2 regions of the Desulfitobacterium sp. THU1 genome follow, and region 2 is predicted to be linked to the other one. Evidence: riboswitches for the same ligand, from Rfam matches in the RefSeq annotation. Region 2 holds a riboswitch; the other holds the start of a gene.
What was found. Region 2 has a riboswitch for lysine ahead of lysA (diaminopimelate decarboxylase). Riboswitches for the same ligand answer to the same signal wherever they lie in the genome.
Positions count from the first base shown of each region.

Region 1: it holds a riboswitch for lysine, as region 2 does, so the genes downstream of both, AAC978_RS04450 (transporter substrate-binding domain-containing protein) here and lysA (diaminopimelate decarboxylase) in region 2, are expected to answer to the same signal.

Region 1 is NZ_JBBWUA010000003.1:142,211-160,523, forward strand. Features, by position in the region: gene AAC978_RS04445 (amino acid ABC transporter permease) at 1-738, opposite strand, end outside; gene AAC978_RS04450 (transporter substrate-binding domain-containing protein) at 886-1,740, opposite strand; lysine riboswitch at 1,859-2,040, opposite strand; gene AAC978_RS04455 ((deoxy)nucleoside triphosphate pyrophosphohydrolase) at 2,089-2,493, opposite strand; gene AAC978_RS04460 (ABC transporter substrate binding protein) at 2,523-5,429, opposite strand; gene AAC978_RS04465 (uracil-DNA glycosylase) at 5,557-6,231, shown strand; gene AAC978_RS04470 (DUF2680 domain-containing protein) at 6,373-6,834, opposite strand; gene AAC978_RS04475 (response regulator transcription factor) at 7,066-7,761, shown strand; gene AAC978_RS04480 (sensor histidine kinase) at 7,751-9,310, shown strand; gene AAC978_RS04485 (cytochrome c biogenesis CcdA family protein) at 9,315-9,983, shown strand; gene AAC978_RS04490 (TlpA family protein disulfide reductase) at 10,072-10,665, shown strand; gene AAC978_RS04495 (hypothetical protein) at 10,899-11,207, opposite strand; gene AAC978_RS04500 (GGDEF domain-containing protein) at 11,281-12,393, opposite strand; gene brnQ (branched-chain amino acid transport system II carrier protein) at 12,572-13,885, opposite strand; gene AAC978_RS04510 (YitT family protein) at 14,140-14,985, opposite strand; gene AAC978_RS04515 (TVP38/TMEM64 family protein) at 15,189-16,001, opposite strand; gene AAC978_RS04520 (BMP family lipoprotein) at 16,256-17,437, shown strand; gene AAC978_RS04525 (ABC transporter ATP-binding protein) at 17,548-18,313, shown strand, end outside.
Region 2 is NZ_JBBWUA010000005.1:148,219-155,003, reverse strand. Features, by position in the region: gene gdhA (NADP-specific glutamate dehydrogenase) at 1-1,321, shown strand, start outside; gene lysA (diaminopimelate decarboxylase) at 1,445-2,695, opposite strand; lysine riboswitch at 2,892-3,068, opposite strand; gene AAC978_RS07115 (sulfite exporter TauE/SafE family protein) at 3,130-3,933, opposite strand; gene ybaK (Cys-tRNA(Pro) deacylase) at 4,108-4,599, shown strand; gene AAC978_RS07105 (glutamine--tRNA ligase/YqeY domain fusion protein) at 4,835-6,493, opposite strand; gene rnk (nucleoside diphosphate kinase regulator) at 6,528-6,785, opposite strand, start outside.

The sequences.
Region 1 (18,313 bases), on a different contig from region 2:
CATATCTTCAGGTGTTTCCACCTGCATTTGATTCATAATGTAGCTTTCCGGTCCATCCATTCTTCTTTCAATGTAACGGAGAATACGGGTAACTGTAAAGGTCATGATAAAGTAAATAACACAGGCTACTAAGAAAGATTCAAAGTATCTAAAATTGTTGCCGGCAATGGACTTCGTTTGGAAATAAAGCTCTGTGACGGCGATTACGTTAAGAACTGAGGTGTCTTTAATGTTGATTACAAATTCATTCCCGGTAGCCGGAAGAATATTGCGAATCACCTGAGGTAAGACCACGTTGAACATCGTCTGAAAGTGATTCATACCGATGGCATGAGCTGCTTCAAATTGTCCTTTATCAATAGATATAATTCCGCCCCGTACAATCTCCGACATATAGGCCCCTGTATTAATCGAAACGATGAAGATTGCCGCAAATAACTTATTCATATGAATATCAAAAGCCAAGGCAGATCCATAATAGATAACCATCGCTTGCACGATCATTGGCGTGCCTCGGAAAAATTCAATATAAAAACCTAAAATTCCGTTGACTACTTTAAGAAGTATTCGCTTAAGTCCTCGTTCCGGACTAGGTATCGTTCGAATAACACCGATAATCAGGCCAATGGCCGACCCGATTAATGTTCCTGTAATGGAGATCAAGAGAGTAATACCCGCTCCACGAAGGAACATAGGCCAATTCTCGGATAATATTCGGATAATCCACTCTAAACTCATTATTTTCCTCCTTAAATACTATGAGCCTCAAAAAACGGGGTGTCAGATCCAAATCATAATTAGCAAAGTATAAAACCGACTGCATGAAATGTAGCCGGTTTTATAACGTATTATTCGCAGTAGCACAAAAATATTTAGAAATTATGCTTAGTTTGCTGCGGGCTGATTCTTAATAGCTTCATCCATGATCTTGATCCGATCATCTTCAGAGATACCCTTTAAGATTTCATTTATTTTTACTGTGAGCTCGCTTCCTTTAGCGACTCCTACAGCAATAGCTGTATCTTCAGCCGAGGTTTGGAACCCTTCTGTGAACTCTACCATTTTAAAGTTGCTATTGGCTGCTTGAGCACTAACTCCTTCGGGACGCTCTGAAACATATCCATCAATCATGCCGGATTCTAAAGCTACTCGCATAGCTGGGAAGTTATCCATGGCTGTTTCTTTAACGACACCATTGATTTGGTCAATAACACTATAGTGGAAGGTGTTGAGCTGGGCAGTGATTTTAGCACCTTTAAAATCTTGAATTGATTTAGCATTCTCAAAAGGACTGCCACTCTTAACGACCATAATAAGATCTGATTGATAATAGATATCGGAGAAGTCGATAGTTTCTTTGCGATCCGCGGTGGGAGACATCCCCGCAATAATAGCATCTATTTTATTCGAGGTTAATGATGGCACAAGCCCATCCCATTCGGTTTTAACGATGACCAGCTCTTTGCCTAAGCCTTCAGCAATTCTTTTGGCGATTTCCACATCGTAGCCACCAGCATATTCAGCGCTACCATCAATTTTCACCCCACCATTAGCAGCATCCATTTGTGTCCAGTTAAAAGGAGCATAGCCTGCTTCAAGACCTACTCTGAATACTCCCTTTTCTGAACCCGCAGGGGCCTTAGTGTCCCCAGCTTTTTGATCGCTACTGGCGCCACAACCTGTAGCTAGCAGCATAGTCGATAAGACTACTGCAACCAATAATGATAATTTTCTCTTCATTGATGAACCCTCTCCTTCTTACATCCTTCTTTTAATAATTTGTTGACAAAAATAAATGAGACCTGAGGCGGAGCTCAGGTCGCAAAAAACATGTTGCTTAAATACCCCTCATTTCCCCCGTCGAGATAGCACAACTCAATAAACTGGGACGTTTATTAAGACAGTCCTGCAGTTATTCACTGCAGACCCAGCAGACAATACTGAGCGTATTATTAGCTTCGGCGATATTTCCTTCTCCTTAGTATCATCACTGCTCCCGTTCCAAAAAGGACTAATAAACATCGCGCCTCTACCCCACCCAAAAAGTGAGGTGTATATGAAATTATGTTAAGTCTACAATACTAGAACTTATCTGTCAACCGCCCTACAAAGTTTAATCTGAGTCAACTTATGGGCAATGGGCACATCAGCCGGAAGCAAATTATAATCTAGAAGCTCACCTGTGTTCACCCATTCATAGCAATCATGAACCCTAAGCTGAGGCTCACCATTAAGGATATTGACCATGTAAGCTAACAAGCGGATTGACCCTTGAGTGTAGGTGTAGATACTTTCCATTACAAATTCTTTAACCTCCACCTCGACCCCAAACTCCTCTAGGAGCTCACGTCTTAAGCATTCTTCAGGAGATTCCCCTACTTCTACTTTGCCACCCGGAAATTCCCAGCCTCCCGCATGTTTCTCACCAGGAGCTCGGCGGGCAATGAATACTTGATTATCTCGGAACATAATCGCTGCCGTCACATCTTTCATGCTCTATCCTCATCTCGACTTGCTTTTGCTTAGTCAAATTGAAAAAAGTTTATGTCATAGATTTGATCTGCTTGATCGGATTCTAGAGGTTTGCTGAAGAGATAACCTTGAATCATATCGCAACCGCTAGCTTTCAACCGCTCGTACTGCCATTCTTCTTCAATACCCTCAGCAGTAATCACTAAGTTAAGACCATGAGCCAAAGCGATAATGCTATCGATAACTTTCGTATTACCCGAGTTTAGGAACTTGTCGCACAGGGTCTTATCTAATTTCACCTTGTCCACCGGAATATAGGTAAGATAATTGATTGAAGAGAAGCCTGTGCCAAAGTCGTCCAAGGCGATACTTATCCCCATGCTTTTTACCTGCTCTAAAAACTCTAGGGTGAGATTTGTTTCCTCCAATAAGATACTTTCTGTGATCTCTAGTTCTACATACTGGCCATTAAGATTGTATTCTTTAAGAGTCTCAACGAGGAAGGCAAGATATTCCTTATCTCGCATCTGTTTGCTGGAAAAGTTTATCGAGATCCTTTTTCTCGGATGTCCCTTGTCTCGCCAGCTTGCTAACTGCTGGATGGCTTTTATGGTCACAGCTCTACCAATCTGACAAATCAAGTCCGACTCCTCAGCAATCCGAATGAAAACATTGGGCGGAATCGCGTGATTCTTCAATCGAGCTAATGCTTCAAAGCTCTCCACTTCACCCGTCTTTACATTAACCTGTGGTTGATAGAGGAGATAGATGCCATCTTCTTGGAGGGATTTACGGAGAATCCCTTCAACCTCAGATTTATTGCGAAGCTCTTTTTGCATCTCTTGATTATAGAACATATGATTGTTTTTCCCGTTTCTCTTCACGTGATATAAAGCCGTATCAGCGTTCATAATCAATTGATGAATATCCGTACTGTCTTCTGGGAAACGGGTTATTCCTATACTAAACTTAATATTAAATTCAGTGTTATCGATAAGGATGGGTTGGGCAAAGATTTCTCGGATATGCTTTATACATCCCTCGACACTCCCACCTCCGTTGCTACTTAGGACCAGAAACTCATCGCCGCCAAACCGCGAGATAAACATACCTTGGCAAGCGTTCTCGGACAATCTTTGCGCTACGGCGCGCAGTACCTTATCTCCCCAAACATGGCCAAGGGTATCGTTAATTTCCTTGAAATTATCAATATCCATAAAGATGATGATTAAAGGATTCCCATTTTGGGTTTCTTCCATCAATTTATTCATAAAGGACATGCGATTTGGCAAGCCGGTTAGATAATCATTGTGAGCAAGCTGATCGATATACTCTTCTTGCAGCTTCGTTACGGTCACATCAGTTAAAATGCCATACAGTAGTAACTGTTCTTGATCTCCACTTATGGCTTTCCCTTGAATCTTAATCCATTTGGTTAGGCTCCCAGCTCTAAGAGGAACCTGAAGGTTGATTTCGTTCTTCTTTTTGCTAAGATAGGCTTGGATTTCCTCATCTATTCCTCGTATCGTGTCACCAGTTAAAAACCTTCTCATAACCCGATCGATATTCCCCATGGAATGAAGAGGTAAAGAGAATAGGTTATTGATGTTTTCAGAAAAATATACCTTCCGAGTCTGTAGATTCACTTCCCAAACAACACTATTCGTACTATTGATAGCATGCTCGTATTTCTGATTTAAGAGCTCATTCCTTCGGGCATTTTCTTCAATAACCTGATATTGAAAACGCAGCTCTTCTTCAGTAGCCGCTAATTCTTCATATGTAGCGGAAAGCTCTTCATTGCTTTCCTTCAGCTTCCTTTGCATGGATCGATGTCTTAGATTATCCAGCCCCAGCAAAGTACTAATGATCAGCATAACAATTAATACTCCAAAGATGCCCAAGATAAAGTAAAGATGTTCCTCAAAGTAGCTAACTTCCTTATTTATAAGAACCGCATCATGAGGGACCAAGCCTTTATCCATGTTAAATTTCTGCAGCACTTGATAATCAAAAATTGGATAATAAGGGCTTTTATCAATCATGGTAATTGTCTCAATGGGCGTTCCAGCTAAAACCTGCAAAACCATATCTCCAGCAATCTTTCCGGACTCTTGATAGGAGATCTGGATTCCTCCTACTATACCTTGCCCTACCCCACCTATAGATGGCCGATACACCGGAACATAGGTATTCTCACTAATAAAGGCCGCAGCTTCTTCGATGGTCTTATATTCCCCAGTCCTATCATGATGCATATCTAAATACAAAATGATAGAGTCATCTTGTATCCCTTGAAAGATTTCCGCCAATTCTTCGTAGGTATATTCGGATGTATTAATATCCTCAAAGCGAAGACTCGGGTAATAGCCTACTGCACCATAGAACTGGTCCTTATGACCGGCTCCTGTAATGCTGTTGTCCAAAATCCCGATGACCCGTTTGACATTCGAATTAAACTTCAAAGCCAGTTCAATATTCTCTTTATAAGGGGTAATTTCGATGACACCTGTTATATACTCATTCTGAGCAGCCTTTTCAGCACGGTTTACATCATTAATCCCTAAAAAGATGATGGGTAGTTCATCAAAAAGATCTTTTTGATGGGTCGTGGCAAATTCAAGTGCCTGATCATCGCCCACGATGATGGCATCATAGGGATCCAGAACCTTTAGTTTATATTGCAACGAGGCATAGAAGTTATCGATATGTTCTTGAGTGTCAAACCGTTTGGTATCCATATATTCGATGTCTAATAGAATCCGATGGGGATCCAGTGCCTCATGAATTCCTGCTATCTGATCGGGAACAGAATTATAGTTCTGAGAATAAGAGCTAATGAATAAAACCCGCGGATCATCCTGAGCATAAATGCTGGTACTGGCCCCTATTGTAAAACAAATCAAGGCGAGGATGATTGTTATTTTTTTAGTTAAGTTTTTTCTGTCGTTTCTCATCCACATGCCTCCCTCTATTATTTATACTATATTTCCTTAATAGACACAATTAATTTAAAAATATATTCTAGAAATTTCTGAAAAATATGCGAATACTTATATGTTATAATGAGTAATGGTGATGAAAATGCAAATATTAAAGAATGATTGGCATGAATTGCTTAAAGATGAATTTAACCAAGACTATTATCTGCGCCTAAGACAATTTCTAATTGACGAATACCGCACAAAAACTATCTATCCGGATATGTATGATATTTTTAATGCCTTGCACTTTACACCTTATCATGGGGTGAAGGTCGTTATCTTAGGGCAAGATCCTTACCATGGCCCTAACCAAGCCCATGGCTTAAGTTTTTCTGTCAAACCTGGTGTTCCTGCGCCGCCCTCTTTGCAAAATATCTATAAAGAATTACAAAGCGATCTTGGCTGCGCCATCCCGAACAACGGTTATCTCAAAAAGTGGGCCGATCAAGGCGTCCTCCTTCTTAATACTTCCCTGACAGTGCGTGCCAGTGAGGCTAATTCTCACAGTCAGATCGGCTGGCATCTGTTTACTGATAAAGTCATAGCGCTCTTGAACGAGCGAGAAGACCCAGTTGTGTTTATTCTTTGGGGTAAAAATGCCCAAGCAAAGCAAGCTCTTATCAACAAGTCTCAACATTGCATTATCAAGTCAGTTCACCCCAGTCCTTTATCGGCCTATGCCGGCTTCTTCGGCAGCAAACCTTTTTCCAAGACCAATGACTTTTTATTCTCACTAGGAAAGAAACCGATTGACTGGCAGATAGATAATATCTGATCAAATAGCAACAGAGGATTGTATAGTACAGCAAAGCCAGACTGCAAGGACATATTCCTTACAGTCTGGCTTTTTACACAACTATTATAGTCTTTAAAAATGTTTCCTCTGCCTATCCAGGCTACTCTCTACTCTAACCTATTATCTAGTCTGGTTGTAACCGAATCCTCCCCAGGCACCGCATCCGCCGCCTTGGCCACGACCCATCATGCCACCATAACCGTAGCCCATCATTCCGCCACGGCCTCTACCATAACCATCGCCGTAGCAATATCCTTGATTCTGTTCAACGGCTGTAATTATACGATCTGCTTCTTGTTGTGTCAGATCACCTGATTGAACTCTTTGTGCTAAAGTATCCTTTTTCATTTCTAAAATTTCTTTTTGGTACTCATCAAGTTTACCCGCTTCGTCGGCAATGGCTCCAAAGCTCTTGCCAGTTTGATATTGCTCGGTAAGTACGCTTTCTACTGTTTTTCCAGTGATACCCGCCAAGGCCTCTGCTGGATTTTTGTAGTTTGAAGCAGCTAAGACTGTTGAGGAAGTCGCCCCAACCCCGAGCACGATGGCTCCGATTAGAATTGCCTTTTTGAACTTTGTCATTTTCATACCTCCTAATTAGTTGTCCGATGACTACCCACCGTGAGATTCAAAAATCCTTACGTCTGAACCTTTGCTTATAGAGTAACCAAAGTTTATGGCATAACTATGTCTTTTTTGGGCAAAAAGTATTATATTTTAAAACTTTATCTCCTTAGCAAATGACATACTTTTGTCACAGGTATTTTTACAATCCTATGGTAAAATAGGATATCGATACTTAGGAGGATCATTATGTTGACATTATTAATTGCCGATGATAATAAACAAATTACCTCGATATTAGAAGAATACGCTAAAAAAGAGGGCTACCAGCCTCATATTGCTTGGGATGGATATGATACTCTGGAGCTTTTTCATAAGCTTCAGCCCGACTTGGTCCTATTAGATGTAATGATGCCCAAAATCGATGGTTTTGAGGTATGCCGAGAAATTCGCAAGACCTCTAACGTCCCGATCATCATGATCACTGCCCGGGGCGAAGATTTTGAAAGAATCATGGGTCTGGATATTGGAGCCGATGACTATATTGTCAAACCCTTTTCTCCCGGTGAGGTCATGGCGAGAGTACGGGCCATTCTACGCAGAATCAGTCAGACGGACGGGCAAAAAAAGCAAATCTTAACCTTTGCTAATCTACTGATCAATCTAGACGACTATATCGTAACAATAGACCAACACCCCGTCTCTTTAACAAAGAAGGAAATCGAAATTCTCTGGACTCTTGCTTCGAACAGCAACAAAGTATTCTCTCGTGATAATCTCCTCAATAGCGTTTGGGGTTACGACTACTTTGGCGATATTCGTACCGTGGATTCCCACATTAAACGTTTGCGGTCCAAACTGGATTCCTTCCCCCATGAAAACTGGGAGATAAAGACTATTTGGGGCGTAGGCTACAAATTCGAGGAAAAAAACTATGAAGAATAAAATCGCTCTTAAACTCACCCTTTATTTTTCCATGAGCCTGCTCCTTTTCTCACTGATTATCGGCAGTGTGTTTATGTCCTTGTTCAAGGACCAAACTGTTCAGCTACACCAAACTGAAATGGAAAAACGCGCAACCTCCATAGCTGGAACCCTGTCAACCTTATTAAGCGACTCTAATATCTCCACCGAAACCCGTAGCAACGAGACCGGAAGAAACGGTATGGGCAACATGGGGGGTATGGGTGGTGGTATGATGAACGGTATGGGCATGGGCGGAATGGGTGGCATGATTTCCGGTATGGGTGGCTATAGCTCTTACCTCCAATTCTTGGATGAGATTGCCATGGCAGATGTCTGGATCGTGGATGAATCTCTTCAACTAATGACCATCGGCCATATGACTAACCGGCAGATTAACTACGCTGATCTACCGGCTGACGCCAATCAGGTTGTTAAAGAGGTTTTCCTGGGGAGAACCACCTTTAGTGAAGGGTTTAGCTCACTTCTTACTACTCCTACCTTAACTGTAGGTGCCCCCATCAAATCCGGAGATAAAGTCGTCGGAGCTTTGCTTCTCCATTCACCTATTGAAGGGACAAAGGTGGCTCTTCGACAGGGGGCGGGGATTTTGGCCCTGAGCATCGGGGTAGCACTCCTCCTCTCTCTTCTCCTTTCCATACTCTTAGCATACACCTTTACGAAACCCTTGAACCGTATGAAAAAGTCTACTCTGCAATTGGCTAACGGGGACTATGAGGCCAAGACCGGTGTTCAGCAAAAGGATGAAATTGGTGAACTAGCCTCAGCTATCGATATCCTCAGTGAACGTTTAGAGTTAGCTAGCCACGAAAGCGAACATTTAGAACAACTGCGTCGTGACTTTATCTCAAATATCTCGCATGAGCTAAGAACTCCAGTCACCGTCATCCGCGGCTCTTTGGAAGCCCTTTGTGATGAAGTCGTCACTGATCCGGATCAGGTCAAAGCCTATCATCAACAAATGCTTAAGGAAAGCATTTCACTCCAGCGCTTAGTCAATGATCTCTTAGACTTAACTCGGCTGCAAAATCCCGACTTTAAAATTGAAATGTCTGAGCTCAACCTTTGCGATTTACTCAGCGATGTGGTTCGTAGCGCCCAGAATATCGCCCGCAGCAAAGACATCGTCATAAAAACAGAGAACGAACAAGACCCTTTCCAGTGCACCCTTCAAGGAGATTATGTACGTCTTCGCCAGATGTTTCTAATCATCTTAGATAATGCCGTCAAATTCTCTCCACCGCAAAGCGAGGTCTTGGTTACCTTTACTGATCAAGTATTATCGATTAAGGATATAGGAGTGGGCATATCTTCCGCAGATCTCCCCTATATCTTCGACCGTTTTTATAAATCCAAGAATGAGCAAAATATATCTGGTACAGGCCTTGGACTGGCCATCGCCAAACAAATCGCCCAAAGGCATAACATTCAATTGACCGTAGATAGCGAGCTTGGTAAAGGTACAGAATTTAAGTTTATTTTTTCTAATCCCCTGTTGTTGAAAGGGTGATAACGTGGAGTATTTGCTTATATTTCTGGAAGGGATTATCACCTTTATCTCCCCCTGCCTATTGCCCATGTTACCTATCTATATTTCCTATTTTGCCGGACAGGGATCTGAAGAAAACAAACAGAAAGCCCTGACCAATGCACTTGCTTTTGTTCTTGGCTTTACTTTAGTCTTTGTTACCCTCGGAGCTTTTGCCGGAACTGTGGGAAATATATTACGAGAATATAGCCAAGGAGTAAATATCGTCTCGGGACTAATTGTCATCTTATTCGGGCTCAACTTCCTAGGCGTCCTGCGGATTCCCTTTCTTAATCGGCCGCGGCAGTTTGAGGCCAACGTGGTTAATTTGGGCTTTTCCTCATCGCTACTCTTCGGTATCATCTTCTCAATAGGTTGGACTCCATGTGTCGGAGCATTTTTAGGATCCGCCTTGATGTTTGCCGCCTCAGAGGGTGGAAGCTTCAAAGGTGTTTTAATGCTCTTATGCTTTTCCTTAGGCTTGGGAATCCCTTTTGTCGCTAGCGCTGTACTCTTAGACCGTTTGAAATCAACCTTTGACTTCATTAAGCGAAACTATCGCCTCATCAATCTCATCTCGGGAGGACTTTTGGTCATTGTTGGAATTTTAATGGCGACGGGACTGTTGGGGTATTTTCTAAACCTACTTTCCTGATCACGGTAGTCTATGGAATTAACAGGCATTAACACATTGATAGACATCGATAGCTGCGAACAAAATGGAGTGAGGAGGATATTATGATATGAATAGTAAAATAAAAATGATCTTAGGTATCGTGGCCTTTACCTTATTCCTAGGAGTGGCTTATGCTGCCTACTCCTCTTTATCGGAAAAGGTCGACCCAAGCCAAGGGGCCCCGATAAATCAGGGAGAATCTGCCTCTCAAAACCCTGGGAACACCTCAAATAAACGAAAGACCTTAGCATCCGATATCACTGTTTATGGAACCGATGGCAATACATACAAGCTTTCTGATTTTCAAGGTAAGCCGGTCGTTCTAAATTTCTGGGCTTCCTGGTGCCCTCCCTGCCGTGAAGAAATGCCCCATTTCAACGAAGTCTATCAAGACTATAAGCAAGATGTGGTCTTCCTCATGGTTGATTTGGTGGATGGTCAACGGGAGACCGAGGAGACAGGGTCAAAATTTGTTCAGAAACAAGGCTATGACTTCCCTATCTATCTGGACAAAAATCAACAAGCCGCCGCAGTTTACGGCGTTTCGACCATTCCCACAACCATGTTTATTGATGCAGAAGGTTATATCCTTACAGGATATCAAGGTCCCTTAAAGAAAAGCACCTTAGAGACCGTTGTTAAGAGCATGCTTAAGAAATAATTTCTAGATGGTCTTCACGCTTGCCCAACAATGTCCATGTTTTTTTCTATGACTTTTTCCAGGATTGTTCGATCTTTAGTTTCATGACTGTCTCAACAACGCTGTCCTCACTATATTTCGAAAAGGGGCCTATTTTATGCCCTTGCGAAAAACTTGGCATAAAAATGGCCTGCCATCTACATTTTAAGCAAACGCAGAGGTAGGCCATTTCTGAAGAAAGGTAGTCCATTGCTTTATTCAACTAACCGAATCCTCGTTCTGACCACTCCTGCGAATTCTCCATTGACAGTGTAGCTACTATAGGTAATTAACATGCCTACAGCAGTTTTGGTAAACTCCTTTGTTTCCCCTGCTTTAAACTTACTAAGAAACTCGCAGATCTTTTCGCGGTTTTCTGGTCTATGGCAGTCTATTACGTCTAAACCTATAACGGTCTTCTGATAGAACTCCTCTTCAAAGCGATTTGCCCAGATAACCTTGAAGTCTGCATCGGTGACCAAAAGTCCAGCTGAGCTTTCGTAAAAAGCCTTCTCTAGAATCATTCAAATTCCCCCTCTATATTGTTTCTATCTATTAATTATCATTGTTCTTAACACTATATTGCCTAAAAAGTCACTAGATTCGATCGAAATGTTTGACTTTCTTTTGCAGATACATATTATGGTCCGCGGTTTTCAGCAGGGTACTCAAATCCTCTCCATCTTTAGGAAAAGAAGCATAGCCTAAGCTTAACCCTTTAAAACGAATCTTACTCTTATAGGCTGGTATTATTTTATTTTCCAATTGGCCACAAAACTCCTCAATCGTACGGCCCAAATATAAAAAGACGAATTCATCTCCGGATAGTCGATAAAGGGTACCTTGGTCACGATAAAACTGGCGTAATACATTGGCAAACTGCACCAAATATCGATCTCCTTCTGCATGACCGTAACGGTCATTGACCTGTTTAAATTGGTCTAAATCAATAAAAACAATCGAAAAAGCTTTTCGGCTATCTAAACGCTTCTGGGCATCCCGAAAAAATGCATCGCGATTTTTCAAACCCGTTAGAATATCGGTTTTCGTTCTTTTGGTAAGCTCCTTTGCCGTGTTACTGATCACTATTAAGGAATAAAACACCTTATAGGAAAGAATAGTGCAAAGGGTCAACACTAAAGTAATCACAAATTCAAACCCATCGCTATCATATCTGTAAAATTGAGTATTGAGTAGGATATAGGAGAGAAACCAGAGGCTTCCTAAAATAATATAATAGTTCAACATCTCGTCATCAATTTTGCGCAGAGCATACGTGGTCCTTTTTAAGGAAGAGATAAAGAATGGCAAGGTAAATATATAGAACAAGGTTAAGATGAGTAGAATCACCCAGCCGGACCATGCCTCATTAAGCAATGGCTCTACTCTTATAGCTAAAGATAATGAGAAGAGGGTATGAAGCCATGATGTGCAGATGATTGCTAAGGAATATTTAAGAGGCTGGTCGTATAACATCCTTGAGGGTACTAAATACAAAAAACCGAATAGCAAAAAAACCCCATTATGATTTCCAGCGGAGTAGATTTTTGTAGTGAAAAGATACGTCATCCCGATCAGTCCTATTGTAAAAACAGATAATATCAGGAGCGTCTTCATCGGAGCAGTCTTACCCTTTGACGAGATGGTCATAACATAAAGGTTAACCAAGAACACTTCGGTGATTAGCAATAATCTCCAGTCGATATCCATGAGCCTTCTCCTAAACTCAAATCTATGGGTTGTACTCATTCAATGTCCATTATACTACAGAATCTTGTAATTTTTTTGAATTCTTTGGAATGAAAATGTGATTTTACAAAGATTAATGTCAAAAAGCAGAACTCTACAGAAGAGTACTGCTTTTAACTAGAAATTATCTAAGCCCATTTTATACTTCAACTGATTTCCTGGAAGACAGGACTAGGGTTATGACTAATGTTAATAAAGCAGGTATGACCCAACCCAGCCCTAGCTGATAAAAAGGCAACAGGCTTAGTATCTTCGCAATAATACTTTGATTTACTCCCAAGCTTACGCCAATATCATGGATAGCGTCGAGGATAACGAAAAGAACTATTACTCCCACCGTATAAACATAGACCACTCTCTTACCCTTAAAGAAATTATGCAGAAGAGAAAGCATAATCAAGACAATGATGATGGGGTACACGAATTCTAACAAGGGCACCGATATCTTTAAGATATTAGCTAAACCTATATTCGCTAGAGCAAAGCTTACCAAGGTTGTGATGAGCGCAATCGTATTATAGCTTACTCGATAATGGGTCAAGCGGCTAAAGTATTCACCACAGCTGGCAACCAAACCGATGGCTGTGGTAAGACAGGCAAGTGTCATAACGACACCAATAATCGTTCTGCCGGCAACACCTAATAATGTTTCACTGATAAAGATGAGCATCTGTCCATGATTTTCTCCGGTAAATAAGGTTCCCGTAGTAGAGCCTATATAGCCCAAGCCAATGTAGATTACACCCAGCCCTATCGCAGCAATCATTCCCGAAATAATAGTGATCCTCGCAATTTGATTATTGTCGGTTACACCCTTTTCTTTTATGCCTTTGACAACAATCATCCCAAAAATTACGGAAGCAATAGCGTCCATAGTGTTATAGCCTTCTAAAAAACCTCGGGAAAACGGATTTACAAAAATGCTTTCCCTCGCAGTTCCTAGTGGCTGTGTAACACCCACATAGATGACAACAGCTAAAAAAATGAGCATCAGTGGGGTAAGGATTTTACCCACACTATCTAAGAGTTGGGTCGGTCTCAAAACGAAGAATAGGGTTAGGGCAAAAAAGATAACGGAGGATAATAGTAAGGCCAATTGGGAATTCATCCCTTGTGTCAATGGTGCAACAGCTACTTCATAGGTTGTGGCAGCCGTTCTGGGAATAGCCAGCAAGGGGCCAATACACAGAACAGATATGGTAGTAATTATTTTACTAAAGGTAGGATGAACCCGATTAGCAAGTAGTTCAAGATCGCCACCTGCTTTAGCTACCGCCGTAACCCCTAAAAAGGGAAGTCCTACTCCAGTAATGATGAAGCCAAATAAAGCCCAAGAAAGTTGGTCTCCGCTTTGTAATCCTAACATAGGAGGAAAAATTAAATTCCCCGCTCCGAAAAACATGGCTAAGAGTGCAAATCCAGTTATTAAAATATCCTTGTTTGAAAGCTTCATTTCTTCGATCCCTTCTAACGATTTTCTTCTTATAACTATATAATTTTACTTTTTTCAACAAACTATTCTAAGATACCATCTAGCCTAAAGTCATGTCAATCGAAGTGAAATTAATAGAATTTTCGCAAATTCCCGGGAAATTAATTAAAGACTTAGCGCACAGGATTATATCCTGCAGGCTAAGTCTATATAACTTGAAATTTAACCATATTCTTCTCATGTTTTTAATAAAGTTTATTAATTTTAGCTTGATATTAATGGATATCTTTTTTCTTAAAGCGTCCGCCCTTGACCTCACCCACGTCGCTAATGATCACGAAAGCTGACGAATCGATTTCCCGAACAATATCCTTAATCTTTGCTTCTTCCAAGCGAGTAAACACACAAAACACGATGCGCTTCACATCTCCAGTAAAAGACCCCTCACCTTGCAAAAAGGTTACCCCACGTCCCAAGCGTGATGAAATAGCATCAGCGATCTCTGTATTTTGATCACTAATAATGTAGATCGATTTCATATCATCAAAGCCCTTAACCACAATATCGATCGTCTTAAAGGCTATATAATACGTTAACATAGAATATAAAGCATTATCTAACCCATAAACAAAAGCAGCCACAGCAAAAATAATAACATTGATGATCATGATAATTTCCCCTACGGAAAAGGGGGCTCTTTTTTCGATAAGAATGGCTAAGGTCTCAGTTCCATCTAAAACTCCACCCGAACGAATAACTAATCCCACCCCAAATCCTAGCAATAACCCGCCAAAGACTACCGCAAGCAGTACATCCTGGACAAAGGGAGTTATATGATGGAGATATGAAGTTGTAGCAGATAAAATAATAATCCCATAAAGCATACTCAGAGCAAAGGTTTTTCCTATTTGCTTATATCCTAAAAAGAAAAAGGGTAGATTGAGGAAAAATAAGTAAACCCCTAAGTTTACTGAGGTTAAATAGGATAACATCATCGATACCCCTGTAACCCCACCATCAATTATCTGATTGGGAATGAGAATGCCTTCTAAGCCCAGGGCCATACTGATAGCACCCATGGTAATAACAATACCCCTTTTAACTAGGCTTCGCATCCTCATCTTCTGATGGCTCTTCACTTCTTTTAGTGGTAGCCCTATGACCGCAGCCTGATCATCACTCAATACGCATCATCCTTCTTCCCTTGCTTATTTACATCAGAGCTTCACTCTGATCAATACAATTAGACATAGATCTATATAATTAATTTTATCTCGATAGAGTTGATTAGACAATGTCATATTATAGGAAAAAGCCTACTTCTTTACCTTTGAATCGGAATCACCGTCGCAGCTTCGTAAGCTATCACTAAGAGGACAACGATTACGATGACCCAAAATATAATCTTGTGCCAATACAAATTCCATTGTTCCGTGATAAACTGAGTGCGATTCTGATGCTCGGCGAACTCACGGAGCCACCTTCTCTTCCACCCTGCTAAAGCAAAGAAGAATAGCAGCAAAGCTAATGACGCCACCACTGGGTTTAGATTTTCATAGGTCAAGCCGTTCCCCATAAATACTAATACTGCATATCCTGGCAATCGACCTGCCAGAGATATCAAAATCAGAGTGCGGATAGGAATAGCAGTTAATCCGGCTATAAAAGCAATCAGATCATCCGGGAAAGCCGGCAAAAGGAAAATGAAAAAGAAGACCCAGGCACCCTTCTCCTTAGTAAGATGGTCAAAGCGGTCCACATTTTTCTTAGATACTACTCTTTCTACAAAAGGACGCCCTAGTTTTCGGGTGAGTAAAAAAACCAGAGTAAAGCCAATAGTAGCTCCAATTATCGTATAAAGCAAACCTAAGAAAGGACCAAATAGAAAGCCCCCAATCAACCCAATGACCTGACCGGGTATGGGCGCAACTAAAATTTGCACCACCTGCATGCAGATAAAAACCAGAGGCCCCCACGTCCCTGAGCGAATAATAAGGTCTCTAATCTGATCAGGGTCACTCAAACGGCTAAGATAAGGCCAAGCCCAATATACAAGAGCCACAATGACGATTATTGCAACTGCCCCTATAATAGAAAAAGATAAATTACTCTTCTTTGAATTCGATTGTTGATTCATTATCCTTCGTCCTTTATATACTAGTTGAATACTGTCGAACATCCATAGAATTCATCCGATAATTGCTTTTCGTGGACTTTCTCAAGTAATAATTTTATCACACTCTTGTATCATTATGTCCGTCGAATGAATTAAAAAACGCCCAATTTTCTAAATTCAATAGTTGAAAAATTTAGCTTGAATGGTACAATGAATTAGGGATACATAATACATAAATATGCCAAAAAACAAGGAGACAAAAGGAGAAGAGGAAAATGAAAAAAGTCACATCGGTGCTCTTAGTTCTTCTATTAGTAGCCCTTATGGCTACGGGCTGCGGCAGTACAGCCACCAAAAATCCGCCTAGTGCTGGAACAAACACCGAAGCTCCAAAGGACGGCTTTGAGATTGCTCTCATCACCGACAAAGGCAATATCGATGACAAATCCTTCAACCAAGGCTCTTGGGAAGGTGTCGTTGAATTCGCTGAAGCCAACAATGTTACCCACAAATATTACAAACCCGAAGAAGCTTCTGATACAGGCTACCTAGCTGCCATCGATCTAGCTGTCACTGGCGGCGCTAAGGTCATCGTCACACCGGGCTTCTTATTTGAAGTTCCTATCTTTGAAGCACAAACCAGATACCCTGAAGTTAAGTTCATCCTCTTGGATGGAACTCCCCATACTGCTGATTATAAAACCTTTGAAACCAAAGAAAACGTAGCAAGTGTCCTCTACGCTGAAGAAGAGTCCGGCTACTTAGCCGGTTATGCTGCAGTTATGGACGGCATGACTAAGCTTGGTTTTATGGGCGGAATGGCTGTTCCTGCTGTTCAAGCTTTTGGTTATGGCTATTTACAAGGTGCTGAAGCAGCCGCTGCTGAATTAGGTCTTGCCGATGGCGCTGTCTCGGCAATTTACCATTACACTGGTGATTTTGCAGAAACCGATACCAATAAAGCTACCGCAAAAACCATGTACCAAGGTGGCACAGAATTGATCTTCGCTTGTGGCGGTTCGGTCGGTAAGAGTGTCATGTCCGCAGCTGCTGAAGCTGGCAAAAAGGTCATCGGCGTTGACGTGGATCAAAGATATGATAGTGAAACCGTTATTACTTCGGCTACCAAAGGCCTGCGCGCTTCTGTTGTGCAAGTTCTCGAATCTATCTACAAGACAAATACCTGGAGTGCTTATGCCGGAAAAACAACCTACTTCGATGCTAAAAATGATGGTATTGGCCTCCCCACTGTCGTCCTAGACAAACCCGACGGTAATGCTTTTGACCGTTTCCAAAAATTCACCAAAGAACAATACGCAAAAGCTTATGCAACGCTTGTTGATGGTTCAGTAGATCCTATCCGTACCATCACTGTAGCAGACCCTAATGGTTATGCAACAGCAAATGAACTTGTTTCTGGACTTAAGCTTGCTAAAGTTAAGGTTGAAGTTAGATAATATCAATAACTAGCCTCATTTATGGCAACCTGTTATAGGGGAAAGGGACTACCCTTTCCCCTTTTCCTTATTTTTCTGCAGTTCATTGATGAAGAAGAAGAGAGGTTAGCATGGACGATTATATTATTGAAATGCTCAATATCACTAAGGAGTTTCCCGGTATTAAAGCTAATGATAATATCACCCTGCGCTTAAAAAAGGGTGAAATACACGCTTTGCTGGGAGAGAACGGTGCCGGAAAATCCACGTTAATGAGCGTTCTTTTTGGTTTATACCAGCCGGAGCACGGTGAAATCCGCAAGAACCAACAAGTTGTAAAAATCAATAACCCCAATGATGCTAACGCTCTAGGAATTGGTATGGTCCATCAGCACTTTAAGCTGGTGGAGATTTTTACTGTTCTTGATAATATCATTCTCGGGGTAGAGCCCCATAGCTTCGGTTTTTTGCAGAAGACTAAGGCCAGAGAAAAGGTCTTAGCCTTAAGTAAACAATATGGTCTGGAAGTGGATCCCGATGCTGTCATTGAAAAAATTTCGGTAGGAATGCAGCAACGGGTTGAGATTCTTAAAATGCTCTATCGGGATAATGAAATCTTGATTTTTGACGAGCCCACAGCCGTTTTAACTCCTCAGGAAATAGATGAACTGATGGGAATCATGCGGCGTTTTGCTCAAGAAGGTAAATCGATCTTATTCATAACTCATAAATTAAACGAGATTATGGCGGTTGCCGATCGTTGCACTGTATTGCGTAAAGGACAATGGGTAGGCACTGTTGAAATAAAGGAAACAACGAAAGAAGATCTCTCGCGCATGATGGTCGGTCGGGACGTGAGTTTTAGGGTTAAAAAAGAAGAAAGCCATCCAGAAAAAG
Region 2 (6,785 bases):
AGAAGTTCTCAATCAAGCCATTAAACGCAACCCCGGTGAAGTTGAATTTCACCAAGCTCTCAAAGAGGTGCTCGAATCTCTCGAACCCGTTTTTAAAAAACGCCCTGATCTTCAAAAAGCAGGAATTTTAGAACGGATTGTTGAGCCTGAGCGTCAAATTTTATTCCGGGTTCCTTGGTTAGATGACCAAGGTGAGGTTCAAGTCAATCGAGGTTTCCGTGTCGAGTTTAACAGTGCCATCGGACCTTATAAAGGGGGACTCCGCTTCCATCCCTCGGTTTACCTTGGTATCATCAAATTCTTGGGTTTCGAGCAAATCTTTAAAAACTCCCTGACAGGCTTACCTATTGGCGGAGGTAAAGGCGGTAGTGATTTCGATCCAAAGGGGAAATCCGAAGGAGAAATCATGAGATTCTGCCAAAGCTTCATGACTGAGCTTTATCGTTATCTTGGCGCAGATACTGACGTACCCGCTGGGGATATCGGGGTCGGCGGTCGCGAAGTAGGCTATATGTTTGGACAATATAAACGGATCACCAATAAATACGAAGGTGTTCTCACCGGCAAAGGGTTAACCTTTGGCGGAAGCTTAGCCCGCACCGAAGCAACAGGCTACGGCTTAGTTTACTTCATGGAAGAGGCGCTCAAAGCCGTCGATAAGACCTTTGCCGGTGCTACCGTGGTTGTTTCCGGTTCCGGAAATGTTGCTATCTACGCCGTGCAAAAGCTCAACGAGCTCGGGGCTAAGGTCGTCGCCATGAGTGATTCTAACGGCTATATCTACGATCGAGACGGCATTCACCTCGATACGGTTCGCCAGTTGAAGGAAGTGGAGAGGAAGCGGATTAAGGACTATGTATCCCAGCATCCTTCGGCTGAATACCATGAAGGCTGTGCCGGCATCTGGTCTATTCCTTGCGATGTTGCTCTACCTTGTGCCACCCAAAATGAATTGGATAGAGAAGCTGCTGAGCTTCTGATTAAAAATGGTTGCTATGCCGTGGGCGAAGGGGCCAATATGCCTTCCACTCCGGAAGCTGTTGACGTTTTTCATGAGAACAAAGTTATCTTTGCACCGGGTAAAGCATCCAATGCCGGTGGGGTGGCAGTGTCCGCTCTGGAAATGTCCCAAAACAGCATGAGATATTCTTGGACCTTTGAAGAAGTGGATGCCAAATTGAAAGACATTATGGTCAACATTTACCATAATGCCAGCAAAGCAGCTGCCGAATATGGCTTCGAAGGTAACTTAGTGGCCGGAGCCAATATCGCTGGCTTTTTGAAGGTCGCTGAAGCAATGAAGGCTCAAGGCGCCGTATAACACCTCAGAACAACACTGTGTTTATGCCTACAAGAAAACCTGCTTCATAAGGAGTATTAACTCCTTGAAGCAGGTTATTTTTAATTCCAGGCACGTTTCCTTTTATCACTGAACTGATTTGGTTCAAAGATCGCTAAAGTCCAAGGTGGCAAAATAATCATCCAGAGTCTCGGCCCGGCGAATCATTTTTACATTGCCATCCGTCTGCAGCAACAACTCTGCATGACGAAGCTTACCGTTATAGTTAAAGCCCATGGCATGCCCGTGGGCACCTGTATCATGGATGACAAGTGTATCGCCAATCTCCACTTGAGGAAGCTCCCGATCCACAGCAAACTTATCGTTATTCTCACATAAGGCCCCTGCCACATCGTAAATATGATCCTTGGACAGATTCTCTTTTCCCACGACGGTGATATGATGGTAGGCTCCATACATACCTGGACGCATCAGGTCCGACATGCTGGCATCTACACCCACATAATCCTTATAGATCTCTTTTTTATGCACTACCTGTGTTACCAGATAACCATAGGGTCCGGTCACCATCCGCCCACATTCCAAGCAAATGCGCAAAGGATCTAAGCTATTGGGGATAATCCTTTCCTCGTAAGCTTTCCTTACCCCCTCGCCGATATACTCCAAATCGACCGGTTCTTGCTCCGGGCGATAGGGGATACCAATACCGCCACCAAAATTAACAAACTCCAGACGGATGCCCAGCTTCTCTTTTAATTCAATGGCTAAGTCAAACATCATTTCTGCTGTCTCAATGAAGAATTCTGGCTTAAGCTCGTTGGATATAATCATGGTATGCAGGCCAAAACGCTTGACGCCCTTATCACGGACAATTTCATAAGCTTGGAACAATTGCTCCTTCGTTAAGCCATACTTGGAATCCTCGGGATTCCCGATAATAGCATTACCTGCTCGCAATGACCCGGGGTTATAGCGGAAAGAAATCACTTCCGGTAGTCCCGCATGCTTTTCCAGATAATCAATGTGGGTGATGTCATCAAGGTTAATGATCGCCCATAATTCCTTAGCCTTTACGTATTCTTCAGCCGGAGTGTTATTGGAGGTGAACATAATGTTCTCCTCAGTGATGCGAGCCGCCTCAGCTAAAATCAGCTCAGCCATGGAACTACAATCGGCCCCAAAGCCTTCTTCCCGAAGAATCTTAAGGATATGGGGATTGGGAAGAGCTTTGACTGCAAAGTACTCCTTAAACTCCGGCGCCCAAGCAAAGGCTGCTTGTAGTCTCCGGGCATTTAGTCGAATGGCCTGCTCGTCATAAATATGAAAAGGCGTTCCAAACTGCTCGATAATCTTCATTAATTGTTCTTGGCTAAAAGGCAAATTCTTTACTGCCATTTGACAACCCTCCTAATCCTAGTATATGAACGTTACTACTATTGCGACCTATGTGAGTAGGCTCCTCGACCCAGACAAGACTTTCGACTCAGCAAGTGGTGTTGCCTAGGCTGCATAGAAGTCTGATAGTTAAAAAACGGTTACGAGTCCGCTCGTAACCGTTTCTAAAGGCAAAAGATAGCTTTCACCTCTAACTTCACGAGATAGCACTCCACCGAGATTTCGGTGACAGTCTTACATTTCTTCAATGGAAGACCAGCAAAAGGCCCTTTGTCCTTGACCCCACGCTTCGGCAATGATTCCTTTCATTATCCGTCATAGCCTGACCAGCTCGGGATAATTACTCTTAATCCACTGCACCTCTATCATTCACTTTATGAATTATCTTTATATTATGGAACAAGACTCATCACCTGTCAATAGCAGCATTGTCATTAATTCAATAGTGTAAATATTGGCTCGCCAACTGATGTTAAGCCAATAATCAAAAGCAGTCCGTAGACAACTTTTTTAAACTGATCTTCATTGATACGCTTTCGAATGGGCTGTCCAATAAGATAGCCGAGTACAATAGCTAAAATCATGCTGGCCAGCAAGACAGCAAAGGGAAACGTGAAGTTCCCTTGAAAAAGAACAGCTTTGGAGATAGATGTCATAGCGTATTGCAAAAAGAAAAAATTGACGGTCGTGGCCTGGAAGGCATCCTTTTTTAAATATTTGATGAGTAACGCGACGATGGGGGGACCGGGAATAGCTGCCAAGCCATTAAGTAGTCCCGAAGACAAAGCCACGAGGATAAATACTAGGGAGAAGGTCTTGAGACCTTGATCGGCTCCATCCGATTCGTCTGCAGTAGCGGCTTCTGAAGGAGGCGTTTTTAATCTAAACCACTGCCACCCCACATAGCTTATGAGCACACTACCGACGATTCCTTTGATATATAGTCCGTTTATATACTCACTTAAGATAATACCAAGGACGAGCCCCGGAATACTAAACAGCAGAAGCCGAAAAATTAAATCCCAGCGAGCTAAGTGACGCATTTGCACCCCTTGCATGGCCGAAGATAGCATGGATAAGATCATTCCTGCTAAAAGTGCTTGTTGGCTTGGTAAGATAAATAAGAGTAGGGGAACTGCAACCAGTCCAAAGCCAAAACCGGTTAAAACTTGAGTAAAGGTCGCACAGAAGATAATTCCGCTCATCATCAGCCATAACTCTATTGATAATAGCTCCAAAACTACACCTTCTTCGACACAGACTACTTTTTTAATTATCTTAGCTATCATAACGAGAAATAGTCAGCTTGTCTAGTCAAGTCATCACTTGACAAGCGTCCACAGCTTTTCCTATAGTAAGTGCAGAAGAACTTTTCTAATCTATTTTTCCGACAATAAGAAAGGTGACGTTGTATGGCCCAGAAAACCAATGCCGCTCGGATCCTCGATCAAGCCGGCATACCTTATGAACTGATGCCTTATGAAGTGGATGAGGCAGACCTCTCTGCCACCACTGTTGCCCAAAAGGTTGGCATGTCTCCGGAATTAATCTATAAAACACTCGTCACGCGAGGGGATAAAACAGGCATTCTTGTGGCTTGTATCCCCGCTCATTATGAGCTCAATCTTAAAGCTTTAGCGCAAGTAAGTGGCAACAAAAAAGTTGAAGTTGTTGCTCTCAAAGAAGTTCAGCCCTTGACCGGTTATATCCGCGGTGGTGTATCGCCCTTAGGAACCAAGAAGAAGTATCCAGTATTTTTTCAGGAAGATATTCTGCTGCACGAGAAAATTGCTATCAGCGCTGGGACACGGGGACTGCAAATCTATGCTCGTGCCCAAGATTTGCTTAAAGCTACCCAAGGACAAGTGGGTCCCATCGCGCATCATTCCACGACATTCGACTAAAAGCAGGGCTGCTGACCAGCCCCTAAGGGGAGGATAGGAGTGCAATGAAATTGTTGAGATTCAATGGAAAGCCTTCTTGGAGCATTACGTTATGATCCTCTACAACGAGAAATAAGCACGCACAAAGGGGCGTTGCTTAACGAAGTATTCTTCGCTAAGCAACGCCCCTCTAATATCGTGTAGGCTCAACAATGAGTTATACCGACTTTCCCCGATTAATCCTCAGCACGCTACCTTATTTGATCACAAAGGAGCTCTTCAGAGAAACAATGAGGTTAAAAACCAACTTTTCGGGAGTCGTATATTTCGGATCCACGTTGAAGTAACCATGACGGGGGAATTGGAACTTATCCTGAGGCCTTGCCTCTTTCATAGAGGGCTCAACAAATCCTTGTAAGATCTCCAAAGAGTCCGGATTGAGATAATCCAAGAAGGTTTTTCCTTCCTCTTCTTCCTCATCATCAAGAATCAAGGCGTCATAAAGGCGAAACTCAGTAGGAACTGCCTGAGTAGCTTCTACCCAATGAATGGTCCCCTTTACCTTACGTCCGGCAAAGCCGGTACCACTTTTCGTTTCCGGGTCATAGGTACAACGAATCTCGATAATCGTGCCTGCCTCATCCTTAATGACCTCTTCACACTTGATGAAGTAAGCGTCAATTAAGCGAACCTCGTTGCCCGGATAGAGTCGATGGTACTTTGGCGGAGGATTCTCCATAAAATCCTCTTGCTCAATATAGATTTCACGGGAGAAAGGAATTTGGCGTTTACCCATCTCCAGATTCTCTTTATTGTTATCGGCGTCTAGCATCTCCACTTGACCTTCTGGGTAATTGGTGATGACGACCTTTAAGGGTCTGATTACTGCCATAGGCCTAGGTACTCTGAGCTTCAGATCCTCGCGAATAAAGTGCTCCAACATTTTGGAATCGACGACACTTTCCGATCTGGCAACCCCGATCGCTTGAGCAAAGGCGCGAATGGCTTCCGGAGTATAGCCCCGACGTCGCAATCCTGAGATCGTTGGCATTCTAGGGTCATCCCAACCATCAACAACCTTGTCATCCACCAGCTGTTTTAATTTACGTTTGCTCATCACAGTATTCGTCATATTTAAGCGGGCAAATTCATATTGATGGGGGACATTTTCCATCTCACATTCCCGAACCACCCAGTCATAGAGAGGACGATGATCCTCAAATTCCAAGGTGCAAATGGAATGAGTAATTCCTTCGATAGCATCCTCTAAGGGATGAGCATAATCGTACATAGGATAAATGCACCAGGTATCCCCTGTATTATGATGGCTGGCATGAGCAATCCGATACAGCACAGGATCACGCATGTTGATGTTCGGGGAGGACATATCAATTTTCGCCCGGAGAACCTTTTCCCCGTCCTTAAATTCCCCTTGCCGCATTCTTTCAAATAAGTCGAGATTCTCCTCGACACTGCGATTGCGATAAGGGCTTTCTTGGCCGGGTTCCGTCAAGGTGCCGCGGTTTTTCCGCATCTCCTCTGCTGATAGATCACAGACAAAGGCCTTGCCCTTCTTAATTAAGAGCACTGCTCGTTTGTGCATCTCCTCGAAATAATCTGAAGCAAAGAAGAGATTATCCCATTCAAATCCCAGCCACTTCACATCTTCTTTAATCGACTCGACATATTCCGTATCTTCCTTCACGGGGTTCGTATCATCAAAACGCAGGTTGGTCTTCCCTTTGAACTCGTCACCTAAACCAAAGTTTAAGCAAATAGATTTTGCATGTCCAATATGTAAATATCCATTAGGTTCGGGGGGGAATCGTGTATAGATTTGATCCACTTTTCCTGTTCGTAGATCCTCAAGAATAATGTGGCGTAGAAAATTGGACGATTTATTATCATTGTCCATGGATATCAACCTTTCCTGTAGAATGTTCTAAGGCTTATAAATCATAGTCTCCGGCAGCCTCAGGTTGATAAACAATCTTTTCGACTTTGAGGCGAACCACACCATCAGGGACTTTCCAATCAATGGTATCCCCTTGGCGATAACCAAGTATAGCCGTCCCCACAGGGGCAAGGACGGAAATTTTATCTTCCAATAAATCAGCATCTTCAGGATAAACCAAGGTATATGTAGTCTCTTCTCCGGACTCCATATCCTTAAGCGTTACTTGGGTATTCATAGTAATGGCATCACG